One region of the Rhodococcus koreensis genome, then DNA from elsewhere that is predicted to be linked to it. Evidence: riboswitches for the same ligand, from Rfam matches in the RefSeq annotation. Region 1 holds a riboswitch; the other holds the start of a gene.
What was found. A riboswitch is a leader RNA that binds a small molecule or an ion and turns the genes downstream of it on or off. The one in region 1 is predicted to bind glycine.

Region 1 (7,088 bases):
GCGCCGCACCGCAGGCCACACCTTCGGCCGGGCCTTGCCGCGGGGGAACACCGCCGTCTCACGGGTGTAGGGGTGGTTCCACTCCGCCGCCAGGCAGCCTGCCGTGTGCGGGGCACCGCGCAGCGGGTTGTCGTCCACCGTCCACTCCCCCGAGCCCACGCGGTCGATCTCGGCGCGGATCGCGATCATCGCCTCGCAGAAGGCGTCGATCTCTTCGAGGTTCTCGCTCTCGGTGGGCTCCACCATCAGCGTGCCCGCCACCGGGAAGCTCATCGTCGGGGCGTGGAAACCGTAGTCGGCGAGGCGCTTTGCGACGTCGTCCACGGTCACACCGGTGTCCTTGGTGATCGGCCGGAGGTCGAGGATGCACTCGTGGGCCACCATTCCGCCCTCGCCGGTGTAGAGGACGGGGAAGTACTCGTCCAGGCGGCGCGCGATGTAGTTGGCCGACGCGATGGCGGTCAGGCTGGCGCGGCGCAGTCCGACGGCGCCCATCATCCGGATGTACGCCCACGTGATGGGCAGGATCGACGCGCTGCCGTAGGGGGCCGCGGAGATCGGGCCCGCGGTGCCGAGTTCCGGCGCGAGCGGATGTCCGGGCAGGAACGGTGTGAGGTGCGACCGCACACCGATCGGACCGACACCGGGGCCGCCGCCGCCGTGCGGGATGCAGAACGTCTTGTGCAGGTTGAGGTGGCTGACGTCGCCGCCGAACCGGCCGGGCCGGGCCAGACCGACCAGGGCGTTGAGGTTGGCGCCGTCGACGTACACCTGGCCGCCTGCGTCGTGGACGGCGGCGCAGATGTCGGCGATCTCGTGCTCGTACACCCCGTGGGTGGACGGGTAGGTGATCATGATCGCCGCGAGGCGCTCGGCGTGGTCGGCGATCTTCGCCCGCAGGTCGTCGAGGTCTACGTCACCGTTCGGGCGGCACGCGACGACCTCGACGCGCATCCCGGCCATGACCGCCGATGCGGCGTTGGTGCCGTGGGCACTCGACGGGATGAGGCAGGTGTCACGGTGATCGTCGCCGCGGCCGAGGTGGTAGTTGCGGATCGCGAGCAGCCCGGCGTACTCGCCCTGGCTGCCGGCATTCGGCTGCAGGCTGACGGCGTCGTAGCCGGTGACGGCGACGAGCCAGTTCTCGAGGTCCTTGATGATGCGGAGAATGCCCGGGGTGTCTCCGGTGGGCGCGAACGGGTGCAGTCCGGCGAACGCGGGCCAGGTGATCGCTTCCATCTCGGCGGTGGCATTGAGCTTCATCGTGCAGGAGCCGAGCGGGATCATGCTGCGGTCGAGTGCGATGTCCTTGTCGGACAACGCACGCAGGTAGCGCAGCATCGCGGTCTCGGTGCGGTATCGGGTGAACGCCTCGTGCTGCAGGTAGTCGGATCCGCGGAGCTGCGCGTCCGGGACGGACGTGCCCGCCTCGGGGGCCACGGCGCCGTCGCCGCCGAACGCCGCCAGCACGTGGGCGATGTCGTCGTCTGTGGTGGCCTCGTCGCAGGCGACGGCGACATGATCGGCGCCGACGAGCCGCAGGTTGATGCCGGCGTCCTTCGCCTTCGCCACCACGTCCGCCGCCCGGCCGTCGACGCGCACGAGGATCGTGTCGAAGAAGTGCTCGTGCACGACGACGGCCCCGGTCCTGCGGAGTGCGGCGGCCAGGGAGTGTGCCGTGTTCGCCACGCGCAGGGCGATCGCCTTCAGGCCCTCGGCGCCGTGGTAGCTGGCATACATGGCCGCGAGAATCGCGAGGAGCACCTGCGCGGTGCAGATGTTCGAGGTCGCCTTCTCACGGCGAATGTGCTGCTCGCGGGTCTGCAGCGCCAGCCGGTACGCCTTGTCGCCGTCGGCGTCGACGGACACGCCCACCAGGCGGCCGGGAAGCTGGCGTGCGTGCTTGGTGTGCACGGCCAGGTAGCCGGCGTGCGGGCCACCGAAGCCCATGGGGACACCGAACCGCTGGGTGGTGCCGAAGCAGGCGTCGGCCCCGATCTCGCCGGGCGGGGTGAGGAGAGTCAGCGCCAGCAGATCCGCCCCGACCGCGACCAGTGCGCCGCGCTCGTGGGCCGCGGCGATCACGTCGGTGTAGTCGGCGATGCGACCGGTCGCGCCGGGCATCTGCCCGAGGACGCCGAAGAAGTCGCCGTCCGGCAGGCCGGCGGACAGGTCGGCCACCACGATTTCGATGCCGAGCGGCTCGGCCCGGGTCTCGACGACGGCCAGCGTCTGCGGGAACAGGTCGGCGTCGACGACGAACCGCGGAGACTTGCTCTTGCTCGCCCGGCGCAGCAGGGTCATCGCCTCGGCGGCGGCGGTGGCCTCGTCGAGCATCGACGAGTTGGCGACCTCCATGCCGGTCAGGTCGGCGACCATCGTCTGGAAGTTGAGGAGGGCCTCGAGGCGGCCCTGGCTGATTTCGGGCTGGTACGGCGTGTAGGCCGTGTACCAGGCCGGGTTCTCGATGATGTTTCGAATCAGAACCGGCGGGGTGAGGGTGTCGTAGTAGCCGAGCCCGATCATCGACGTCGCCACGGTGTTCTGCGCGGCGAGTGCGGACAGTTCGGCGAGCGCCTCGTGCTCGGAGACCGGTGCGGGCAGGGCGTCGAGGCCGTCGGCGATGCCGCCCGTGACCCCGTCCAGGATGACGGCGGGAACGGCCTTCGACGCGAGATCGTCGAGCGAATCGGCTCCGACCAGTTCGAGAATGTGCGCGAGTTCCGCAGCGTTCGGGCCGACATGACGATCGGCGAATGTACGGCTTCCAGCGTCGATCACGACAACTCCCAAGCAGTTCGGAGGATCAGGACACGCCCCGCTCTGCGGAACGCCCCTCCCCCTCTGTCGCCTGCTCGGGTCGAGCGCCTGAGAGATTCGGTACCGTCGTTCGCGTGCGAACACGGCCCTTTCCCCGTGGGCGGGTGGGTGCTCCCACCGCTTTCCAGAGGCGTCGGAGCCCGCACGGTCCTGTTTGCCTGAGAGATTGACGGGGAGGTGTTGCTCCTTCGGCGCCCGAACTCCCGCACGCACGATGCTGCTGTGCATGCAGTGCCCGGAACTCTCCCGCACGGCGTCGACGCACCGCCAGTCTATGCCACGAGCACAGGCAGCGGCGCCACCAGCGCCGTGCTCTGGGGTTGCGGTCTAGCCGGTCTTGCGGTTCGCGCGGTTCTTGCGCCGCGACGCCAGCTCGTCCTCGGGGCTCTGCTCGCTCTCGCCGCCGTCGGCGCGCTCCGCCGGGAAATCGGCGATGGTGCCGGTCAGTTCGCGCATTGCACCACTGACCGCGATACCGAACACACCCTGCCCGCCCTGAAGCAGATCGACGACTTCCTCGGCCGACGTGCACTCGTAGACCGTGGTCCCGTCCGAGAAAAGTGTGATTTTGGCCAAGTCTCGCACCCCGCGCTTACGGAGGTGGTCGACGGCCACGCGAATGTTCTGCAAGGATATTCCGGTGTCGAGCAGGCGCTTGACGATCTTGAGGACGAGGATGTCTTTGAACGAGTACAGCCGTTGGCTGCCCGACCCGGCCGCGCCACGGATGGACGGCACCACGAGAGATGTGCGAGCCCAGTAATCGAGCTGACGGTAGGTGATTCCCGCGATCTGGCAGGCGATGGGGACGCGGTATCCGACGAGGTCGTCGGGCACGGAATCGTCCGGGAAGAGGCCCGGCTGGATCTCCTCGGAGCTGAACTCGGGCTCGGCAACGTTGTCGCCGGGCGCAAGATTCAGCGCATTCTCCTGCGGCCGATCTCCCACTGACTACTCCCTCTCGCATGTTGCACTGAACCCGACGATCAGTGCGCCTGTGACGCTCGTCGCCAGTGTCCACGGCAATCCGCAGCACATCGACCGGCGCAAGCGCCACCAGTGACATCGAGCTAGTCCGTACCCTGAACCTACTCAGCGTACGCCCGATACAATCTGCAGGGCAGAAAATCACTGCACCGAACGCTATGACTCCGAGGAGACCGGGTCAACGCAACGCGCCGGAAGAACCTCAACCATTACTGCGCCGGCGGCTATTCCGCTGGGGAAACCTAGCCGTCGGTGGCCTTGAAATCGTCCGGCGACACGGACTCGAGGAATTCCTTGAACTTCTCGACCTCGTCCTCACGCTCGTCGGGCATGACCAGACCGGCCTCCGTGAGAACCGATTCCTCGGCGAAGATCGGGACCCCGATGCGCAGTGCGATCGCGATGGAGTCGGACGGGCGGGCCGACACCCGGGTGTTCTGGTCGAACACCAGGTCGGCGTAGAACGTGCCCTCGCGGAGGTCGACGATGCGAACTTCCTTCAGGGTGCGACCGAACGCTTCGATCAGGTTCTTGATCAGGTCGTGGGTCAGCGGACGCGCCGGCTCGACACCCTGCTGCTCGAGTGCGATGGCCGTGGCCTCGGTCTGTCCGATCCAGATGGGCAGGTACCGTTCGCCGTCGGTTTCCCGCAGCAGCAGGACAGGTTGATTCTGGGGCTGCTCGACACGAACTCCGATCACGTGCATTTCGCTCATCGCGTCTGCCTCCACCCTGCAATGGTCCGTCCGCGGCACACAATGCCGTACCAGGATTCTATTCGATTCGTGTCTGCTCTTCGACCGTACAGCCGTTCGAGCGCAGCGTCGTTGGGAAGTTCCCGAGGTGGGACCGCCGGCGAACTCACCTCACCGATCGAGCGCACCTCGGACTGCCGACTTCACCAGGCAGGTGTGCAACGTCAGAGACAACGCGGCCAGTTCGCGCACCATCTCCTCGGCGCGATCACGCGCGCCCGCGTCGCGGCCCTTGGCCACGGGCCCGGCGATCTGCGCGACCAACCCGGCCTCGCGGTCGGCGGCCAGCTTGAACGCCCTCAGGTGCCGCACCTCGAGTCCGAACTCGGACATCGCTCTCGCGGTGCGCGCCAGCGTCACCGCGTCCTCGTCGAAGAACCCCGCAGGCCCGGGAACGACCAGGCCGCCTCGCGTCAGCTCGACGAGGAACTTCTCGTCGATCCCTGCCCGGGAGATCAGATCGTCGCGGCTGATCCGCACCTCGCGGTCGGTGCGGAATTCCTCCGGGGACACCTCGCCCGGGGCCACCGTGAGCGCGCGCGGCCGGCGCGGCGAAGAATCGCCTGCGCCGACCGTGGCCACACCTCTGTCGATGGCCTCGAGCTGCTCCTTGATGACCTTCAGCGGCAGATACTGATCGCGCTGCGCAGTCAGGACGTAGCGCAGTCGTTCAGTGTCGGCGATCGAGAATCGCCGATACCCCGAGGGAGTGCGCTGCGGGCTGATGAGACCCTCTGCTTCGAGGAATCGGATCTTCGAGATCGTCACATCAGGAAAATCGGGGCGCAGTCGATCCAGCACGGAGCCGATCGACATCCCCGAGTGCGCCTGCTGCTGCCGCACCGCGGTCATTGGCTACCCGCACCAGCTGACGTCTCACCGATCTGCGAGCCACCGGCCGTGGTCCGGGGTCCGGTCAGGAAGACCAGCCGGAACTTGCCGATCTGCACCTCGTCGCCGTTCGCGAGGACTGCCGAGTCGACCGGCTCGCGGTTGACGTAGGTGCCGTTGAGGCTGCCGACGTCGACCACCTGGAACTCGTCGTCCTCCTGACGGAACTCCGCATGACGACGGCTGACCGTCACGTCGTCGAGGAAGATGTCGCTGTCGGGATGCCGTCCCGCGGACGTCGTCGGCTGGTCGAGCAGGAAGCGCGACCCTGCGTTCGGTCCACGCTTGACGACGAGCAGAGCAGAGCCCGCGGGCAGTCCCTCCACACCCGACACCGGAGCTTCCGGAGCCTGGGTTGCCGAGGAGTTGTCGAGCTCATTGAGAAAGTCCGCGCGGAAGACCGACGTGGTTTCCGCCGGCGTCTCCCCATAGACCGCGTCGTTGCCGTTCTCGCTCACCGTTTCTCCTCCTAGTTCGATCATCCAGCAAGATTCGCTGGACTACGCAATGCCACTCGGTACTACATAATTCGGTTCCCGTGCACATTAACTTCTGTGCAAACTCCCACGATCACATTCAAACTACGGACCTGCGCCCCGACACGGCACATGCGTTCAACATTGACCGTACCCTGCGCACGCCGGTGCGTGTAGTGAGACAGGCCGCCAGTACATTACGAACCGGTATTCCGACAGCGGATTTCCCCGGCAACCCCGTTTTCCGGGCTGTCGGCACCTTCCAAAACTATCCGATTTCCGCTTCGCGTGTTCGGCGGGAAATTATCCTGCCGTGATGTCTGCATACCCGGCGGCGTCCAGCATTTCGGCCAGTGCGGCGTCGAGGGCCGCCTCGTCGTCGACGCCGAGTTCCACCAGCCACCCCTGCCCGTAGGGCGCGGAGTTCACGAGTTCCGGGTTGCCGTCCAGATCAGCGTTGGCGGCAACGACTTTCGCCGTCAGCGGGGCGAAGATGTCGGAGACGCTCTTGGTGGATTCCACCTCGCCGAACGACTCTCCCGCCGCCACGTCCTCGTCGACCGCCGGAAGCTGGACGAACACGACGTCGCCGAGCTGGGACTGCGCGAAATCGGTGATGCCGACGCGTACCGTCGTGGGCCCCGTCCGCTCGACCCACTCGTGTTCGGCGGTGTACCGACGATCGGCGGGGATTTCGAGCTCACTCACAGTGGCGTCCTTTCGATGGCAATCCGCGGGCGGATGCGAAGATCAATTTCCGGGCTGAGCGTATTGGCGAGGTTTCGCCTCCCGCAAGGCGGAGATCGTGACCTGCTGCGATTGTTCGATCGTCAACTGCCCACCGCTGCGCGCGACCGTGTCGACCACCCCGCCGGGAATGTTCAGGGCCGCCGCCAGAGTCGGCGGATCACCGATGGCGACAACTCCGTAGGGGGCGTTCACCTTGCGGCCGTCCACCGACACGCCGCCTGCCGAACCGGACACCCAGGAGTCGACGCCGATCCGGATGGGCGGGCCGTCGGCCCCCTGGATCTGCACGGCCTCGGCGCCCGCGGCGCGCAGTTCCTGGACGAGGTCGAGCAGGACCTCGGATCCGACGCCCTTGTTGGGGTCGGTGATGCGCATCGTCACGCCGGGGCCGGTGGCCGGTGCGCTCCCG
Region 2 (7,088 bases), 2.3 Mb from region 1:
ATGCGATGGTGTTCCGACATTCGGAATCGGAGTTGGAAACGGGTGACCTGTCAGCCACGGTAAGTGGGTCGTGAGCCACATCACAGCCCACCTCCGAGGAAGAGCAGGTCCCGCGCATGCAATTCGACCTACGCGAACGCATCGACAGCAGTCCGATGACGCGCTACCAATGGGGCGCCATCGCCATCTGCGGTCTACTCAACGTGCTCGACGGCTTCGACGTTCTCGTCATGGCGTTCACCGCCCAGTCGGTGTCGCAGGAGTGGGCTCTGTCCGGCTCCGTCGTCGGCCTCCTGCTCAGCGCCGGGCTGTTCGGCATGGCCGGGGGGTCGCTGTTCCTGGCGCCGTGGGCAGACACCATCGGTCGCCGCGCCATGATCCTGCTGTGCCTGGCGCTGGCGTCGTCGGGCATGCTGCTGTCGGCGGCCAGCCAGAACGCGATGCAACTCGGTCTGCTCCGCGCGCTCACCGGGGTCGGAATCGGCGGAATCCTCGCCAGCAGCAACGTCATTGCCAGTGAGTACGCGTCGAACCGCTGGCGCGGGCTGGCCGTGAGCCTCAATTCCACCGGGTACGCCGTCGGCGCCACCCTCGGCGGCATCATCGCCGTCGTGCTGCAGAACTCGCTCGGGTGGCGCTCGGTGTTCCTGTTCGGCGGTGTGTGCACGGCCGTGATCATCCCCGTCGTCTATGCGCGGCTCCCCGAATCGATCGACTTTCTGCTCGTGCGTCGCCCGGCCAATGCCCTCGACCGGATCAACGCGTTCGCGCAGCGGGTCGGGCAGCCGCGACTCGACGAACTGCCCGCACCGCGCGCCGCCGCCACCGCCGATGCAGGATTCGCGATGCGCGTCCTGCTGTCCCCGCAGCGCCGCCGTAGCACCCTCCTGGTGTGGTTCGCGTTCTTCACGGCGATGTTCGGCTTCTACTTCGTCACCAGTTGGACGCCGAAACTGCTGGTCGAGGCGGGCATGTCCGCGAACCAGGGCGTCACCGGCGGCGTGCTCCTCAACCTCGGCGGCATCTTCGGCGCCACCTTGCTCGGCGCGCTGTCGGCGCGGTTCGCCCTGAAGCGGGTGCTCATCGCCTACCTGGCGATCGCGGGGGTGCTCCTCGTCGTCTTCGTCCCCGCCACCGCATCCATCGTCGTCGCGTTCGGGCTCGGCGCCCTCATCGGCGTCTTCGCCAACGGCTGCATCGCCGGGCTGTACGCGATCACCCCGTCGGTCTACTCCCCGGCCGTCCGGGCCACCGGAGTCGGCTGGGGCATCGGCATCGGACGCGTCGGCGCCATTGCGTCCCCGATCGTCGCGGGTGCCCTCCTCGACCGCGACTGGTCGCCGACGCAGCTGTACATCCTCGTCGCCGTGTCCTTCCTGCTCGCCGGAATTGCCGTGTCGCGACTGCGATTCGAGAAGACCGGCGGCTCCTCCACCCGTGAGTGGTTGACGAGTGCAGAGACTCGTTAACCACTCACGGGCCCGGAGGGCCTAGGCGTGGACGTGCAGCGGTTTGCCGGCCACCGCGAGCAGTGCCTCGCCGAGGGCCTCCCCCTGGGTGGGGTGGGCGTGCACGAACTTCGCGGCCTGGGCGGCGTCGACCTCGAAGTTGTACAGCATCTGCGCCTCGCCGATCAGCTCGCCGACGCGGTCGCCGACCATGTGTACACCGACGGTGACGCCGTCCGGCGCCACCACGAGTTTGACCGCCCCCGACGTCTTGAGGATCTGACTCTTGCCGTTGCCGGCGAGGTCGTAGACGACCGTCCGGATCTCGTCGCCGAACTTCTCCCGCGCCGCGGTCTCGGTCAACCCGACCGACGCGACCTCGGGGTGGGAGTACGTGACGCGGGGGATGCCGGTCTCGTCGATGACGTCCGGACGGAGCCCGGCGATCTCCTCCGCCACGAAGATGCCCTGCTGGAAGCCGCGGTGCGCGAGCTGGAGGCCGGGCACGATGTCGCCGACGGCATAGACGTTCGGCACCGTGGTGCGCAGTCGGTCGCTGGTGACCACGAATCCCCGGTCGAGGACCACGCCGGTCTCCTCGTACCCCATCGAGGCGGTGTTCGGACCGCGGCCCACCGCGACCAGTACGACGTCGGCGTCGAGCACGTCGCCGGAGTCGAGGGTGACGGTCACCGCGTCCTCGTCCTGCGCCACCTCGGTGACCCGCACCCCGGTCTTCGCGGCGATCTTGCGACGACGGAACGCCCGCTCCAGGTATTTGGAGACCGTCTCGTCCTCGTTCGGGACCAGCCTCGGCATCGCCTCGACGATCGTCACCGACGCACCGAACGACGCCCACACACTGGCGAATTCGACGCCGATGACGCCGCCGCCGAGGATGATCGCCTTCTTCGGGACCGTCGGCAGCACGAGCGCCTGATCGCTGGTGACGACCCTGCCGCCGATGCTGATGCCCGGCAACGTCTTCGGAGACGAGCCCGTCGCCAGGACGACAGCCCCGCCGGTGATCACCTCGCCGTCGACCTCGACACCGTTGGGACCGACCAGCCGTCCGCGTCCGTTGACGACGGTGATGCCGTGGGAATCGACGAGACCTTGCAAGCCCTTGTGCAGGCGGGTGACGATGGCGTTCTGATAGCTCAGCACCTTGTCGAGGTCGACCCCGCCGAACGTGACGTCGACCCCGAACTGCGCGGCCGTGCGGGCACTGTCGGCGACCTCGGCGGAATGCAGCAGCGCCTTGGTCGGAATGCACCCCTGATGCAGGCAGGTGCCGCCGAGTTCGTTCTCTTCGATCAGAATGACCGAACGGCCCAGTTCGGCCGAGCGGATCGCGGACGCATAGCCGCCGGAACCGCCGCCGAGGATGACGACATCTGCAGATCGGTTGGACATGGGGACTCCTTGCTGAAATGGAAGAGAATGGGATTCAGTGAATTGCGGTCGCGGCGACCGCTTCGGCGTGCAGGCGGCCCGCCCGGTAGGACGACCGCACGAGCGGGCCGGACAGAACGCCGAGGAATCCGATCTCGCGGGCGACCCCGTCGAGCATCACGAACTCCTCCGGTTTCGCCCACCGCTCCACCGGATGATGCCGGGCCGAGGGCCGGAGGTACTGCGTGATCGTGATCAACTGGCAGCCGGCGGCGTGCAGGTCCCGGAGTGCCTGGATCACCTCGTCCGTGGTCTCCCCCATCCCGAGGATCAGGTTCGACTTGGTGATCAGACCGTCCTCCCGCGCGCGTGTGATCACGTCGAGGGAACGCTCGTAGGTGAAGGCAGGCCGGATGCGACGGAAGATCCGGGGAACGGTCTCCACATTGTGCGCGAGTACCTCCGGGCGGGTGCCGAACACCTCGTGCAACTGTGCGGCGTCGGCATTGAAATCCGGGATCAGCAGTTCGACGCCGGTCCCCGGACACAGTTCGTGAATCTGCCGGACCGTCTCGGCGTACAGCCAGGCGCCGCCGTCGGGCAGATCGTCGCGCGCCACGCCGGTGACGGTGGCGTACCGGAGGTCCATGGTCTGCACCGATTCCGCGACCCGCCGGGGTTCTCCCCGATCGAGGGCCGCGGGACGTCCGGTGTCGATCTGGCAGAAGTCACACCGTCGGGTGCATTGGCTGCCGCCGATGAGGAACGTGGCCTCGCGGTCCTCCCAGCATTCGAAGATGTTGGGACATCCGGCTTCCTGACACACGGTATTCAGGTTCTCGCGTTCGACGAGGGCGGCGAGATCACGGTATTCGGGACCGGTCCGCATCTGCACCTTCATCCACGACGGTTTGCGTTCGACCGGGGTCTGGGCGTTGCGGACTTCGAGGCGGAGCAGGCGCCTGCCTGCCGGGGCGAGCGGAGCGACGGGGGATGGTGCCGGGGAATTAGTCATGGAGGAACTCCTACGACCGGACGAAACCGGTCGGTATGCGACCCCCGGCAGCACGGCACGAGGGAAAGTGAGGGGGAAGGCGAGCACACGACGACAACCGTTGCACTCGAGGCTGTCTGGGCTCTCACCGAGCGGCGCGTGCGGTCACGTCCGAGCGAGGATGAATCGAGGATGCCAAACGACGAGGCGTTTTGGCAACATCGTCGCCCGCTCGGCGACCGGGACGGAGCCTGGGGAGACAAACCCGCCACGCCTGTGTACTGTTTGGCCAACCACAACTGAATACGCCGTTGACGCGCAGCGGGAGAACCTCCTTTTCGGAGGCGCCGTAGGAGCAACTTCCTCCCCGGGAATCTCTCAGGCCCCAGTACCGCAGCGTAGAGGCAACTCTGGAGAACAGAATCGGCCGCAGGCCGGTACTTACCGAAGGTGAAGAGCACGCCGCTCATGCGGTGCGCCCAAACTCTCAGGTTTCAGGACAGAGCGGGGAGGTGCCCCCTTGTCGATGTCCGGTGCGGTCCGGACTCAACGAAACCGGAGTCACCTCGTGTCAGTCGAATCCCGCCACGCGCATCGCAGCGCGCCTCTCACCAGCGATTTTCCGTCACGCCACATCGGCCCCGACGCTTCCGCCACCCAGCGCATGCTCGGCGCCCTCGGTTACGACACGCTCGATCAGCTCATCGATGCCGCGGTGCCTGATCAGATCCGCAGCTCGGAGGCCATGGACCTGCCGGTGGCGCGGTCCGAGCAGCAGGTGCTGTCCGACCTGCGGACGCTGTCGGAGCGCAACGAGACCCGCGTCCAGATGATCGGCCTCGGTTACCACGACACCATCACCCCCGCAGTTCTGCGCCGCAACATGCTCGAGTCGCCGGCCTGGTACACCGCGTACACGCCGTATCAGCCGGAGATTTCCCAGGGCAGGCTCGAGGCGCTGCTGACGTTCCAGACGGTCATCGAAGACCTGACGGCCCTCCCCCTCGCGGGCGCGTCCCTGCTGGACGAGGCCACCGCGGTGATGGAGGCGGTGCTGCTGATGCGGCGCGCGAACAAGGCGAAGTCGGGGACGTCCCGCGTCGTCGTCGACGCCGACTGTCTGCCGCAAACCCTCGCGGTGGTGTGCGGCCGGGCCAAGTCGGTGGGCATCGACGTCGAGGTGGCCGACCTGACCGGCGGTCTTCCGGACGGTGACCTGTTCGGCGTCGTGTTCCAGGCGCCCGGCGCCAGCGGCCACGTGCGCGATCTGGCCCCGCTCATCGCCGCCGCCCAGGAGCGCGGCGCGCTGACCACGGTCGCGGCCGACCTGCTGTCGCTGACGCTGCTGACGCCGCCCGGCGAGCAGGGTGCCGACATCGCGGTGGGATCCGCCCAGCGTTTCGGTGTGCCGCTGTTCTTCGGTGGGCCGCACGCCGGGTACATGGCCGTGCGCGGCGGACTCGAGCGCATGCTCCCCGGCCGGCTCGTCGGTGTGTCCGTCGACGTCGACGGGAAGACCGCCTACCGGCTGGCACTGCAGACCCGCGAACAGCACATCCGGCGTGACAAGGCGACGAGCAACATCTGCACCGCGCAGGCGCTCCTCGCGAACGTCGCCGCCATGTATGCCGCCTATCACGGCCCGGAAGGGCTGCGTGCCATCGCGACTCGGGTACACGGACATGCCACGTCCGTCGCGGGCGGCCTCCGCACGGCGGGACACTCGGTGGTCCACGACAGCTTCTTCGACACCGTGCTGGTGCACGTTCCGGCCGGGGCGCGCGACGTCGTCGACCGCGCCGACCGCGCCGGCATCAACCTGAGGCTGGTCGATTCGGACCACGTCGCGGTCGCCTGCGACGAGTGCACCACCGACGAGATCGTCGACCGGGTCCTGTCCGCGTTCGGCGCACGAGCCCAGGCGGGAACGGTCTCCGCGCTGCCGCGGTCGCTGCTTCGCACGTCGAACTACCTGCAGCACCCCGTGTTCCACGAGCACCGGTCCGAGACGGCGATGCTGCGCTTCCTGCGCGCGCTGTCGGACAAGGACCTCGCGCTGGACCGCACCATGATCCCGCTCGGCTCGTGCACGATGAAGCTCAACTCCGCCGTGGAGATGGAGCCGATCAGCTGGCCCGGGTTCGCGTCCATCCACCCGTACGCCCCGGTCGAACAGACCAGCGGCTACCTGCAGCTCATCCGCGGCCTCGAGCGGTGGCTGGGTGAGATCACCGGATACGACCGGGTGTCGTTGCAGCCCAACGCCGGATCGCAGGGCGAACTGGCCGGTCTGCTGGCCATCAACGGCTACCACGACAGCCGCGGCGACCACGGACGCGACATCTGCCTCATCCCGCAGTCCGCGCACGGCACCAACGCCGCATCCGCGGTGCTGGCGGGCATGCGGGTGGTCGTGGTCGCGACGGCGACCAACGGCAACATCGACCTGGGCGACCTGCGCGCGAAGATCGCCGCCCACGAGGGCACCATCGCCGCGATCATGCTCACCTACCCGTCCACCCACGGTGTGTACGAGAACGACGTGCGGACGGTGTGCGACCTCGTGCACGAGGCCGGCGGCCAGGTGTACGTCGACGGCGCCAACCTCAACGCGCTCGTCGGCCTGGCCCAGCCCGGGAAGTTCGGCGGCGACGTGTCGCACCTGAACCTGCACAAGACGTTCTGCATCCCGCACGGCGGCGGCGGACCCGGCGTCGGACCGGTCGCGGTGCGTAAGCATCTGGCGCCGTTCCTGCCCGGCAACCCGCTCGGCGGAGACCAACTCGGCACTCCGGTGTCGGCGGCCAACTACGGCTCCGCCGGCATCCTGCCGATCACGTGGGCGTACATCGCCCTGATGGGCCCGGACGGGCTGACGGAGGCCACCAAGTCCGCGGTGCTGGCCGCCAACTACGTCGCGAAGGCGCTCGACGCGCACTTCCCCGTCCTCTACACGGGACCCTCGGGTCTGGTGGCGCACGAATGCATCCTGGACCTGCGACCCGTCACGAAGGCCACCGGCGTGACCGCCGAGGACGTGGCAAAGCGGTTGATCGACTACGGTTTCCACGCCCCCACCCTCTCGTTCCCCGTCAGCGGCACCCTGATGGTGGAGCCCACCGAATCCGAGGATCTGGCCGAACTCGACCGCTTCATCGAGGCGATGATCTCGATCCGCGGCGAAATCGACCTGGTCGCCGACGGCGTGTGGCCGCTCGAACGCAGCCCACTGCGTCAGGCCCCGCACACCG

Region 2: it holds a riboswitch for glycine, as region 1 does, so the genes downstream of both, gcvP (aminomethyl-transferring glycine dehydrogenase) here and gcvP (aminomethyl-transferring glycine dehydrogenase) in region 1, are expected to answer to the same signal.

The regions. Positions count from the first base shown of each region.
Region 1 covers NZ_CP070609.1:1,040,767-1,047,854, forward strand. The annotation lists gene gcvP (aminomethyl-transferring glycine dehydrogenase) at 1-2,781, opposite strand, end outside; glycine riboswitch at 2,956-3,079, opposite strand; gene JWS14_RS04720 (MerR family transcriptional regulator) at 3,148-3,768, opposite strand; gene JWS14_RS04725 (bifunctional nuclease family protein) at 4,050-4,523, opposite strand; gene ftsR (transcriptional regulator FtsR) at 4,674-5,414, opposite strand; gene garA (glycogen accumulation regulator GarA) at 5,411-5,911, opposite strand; gene gcvH (glycine cleavage system protein GcvH) at 6,233-6,637, opposite strand; gene JWS14_RS04745 (DUF881 domain-containing protein) at 6,680-7,088, opposite strand, start outside.
Region 2 covers NZ_CP070609.1:3,291,738-3,298,825, forward strand. The annotation lists gene JWS14_RS15220 (flavin-containing monooxygenase) at 1-74, shown strand, start outside; gene JWS14_RS15225 (MFS transporter) at 117-1,469, shown strand; gene lpdA (dihydrolipoyl dehydrogenase) at 1,491-2,864, opposite strand; gene lipA (lipoyl synthase) at 2,899-3,858, opposite strand; glycine riboswitch at 4,150-4,241, shown strand; gene gcvP (aminomethyl-transferring glycine dehydrogenase) at 4,364-7,088, shown strand, end outside.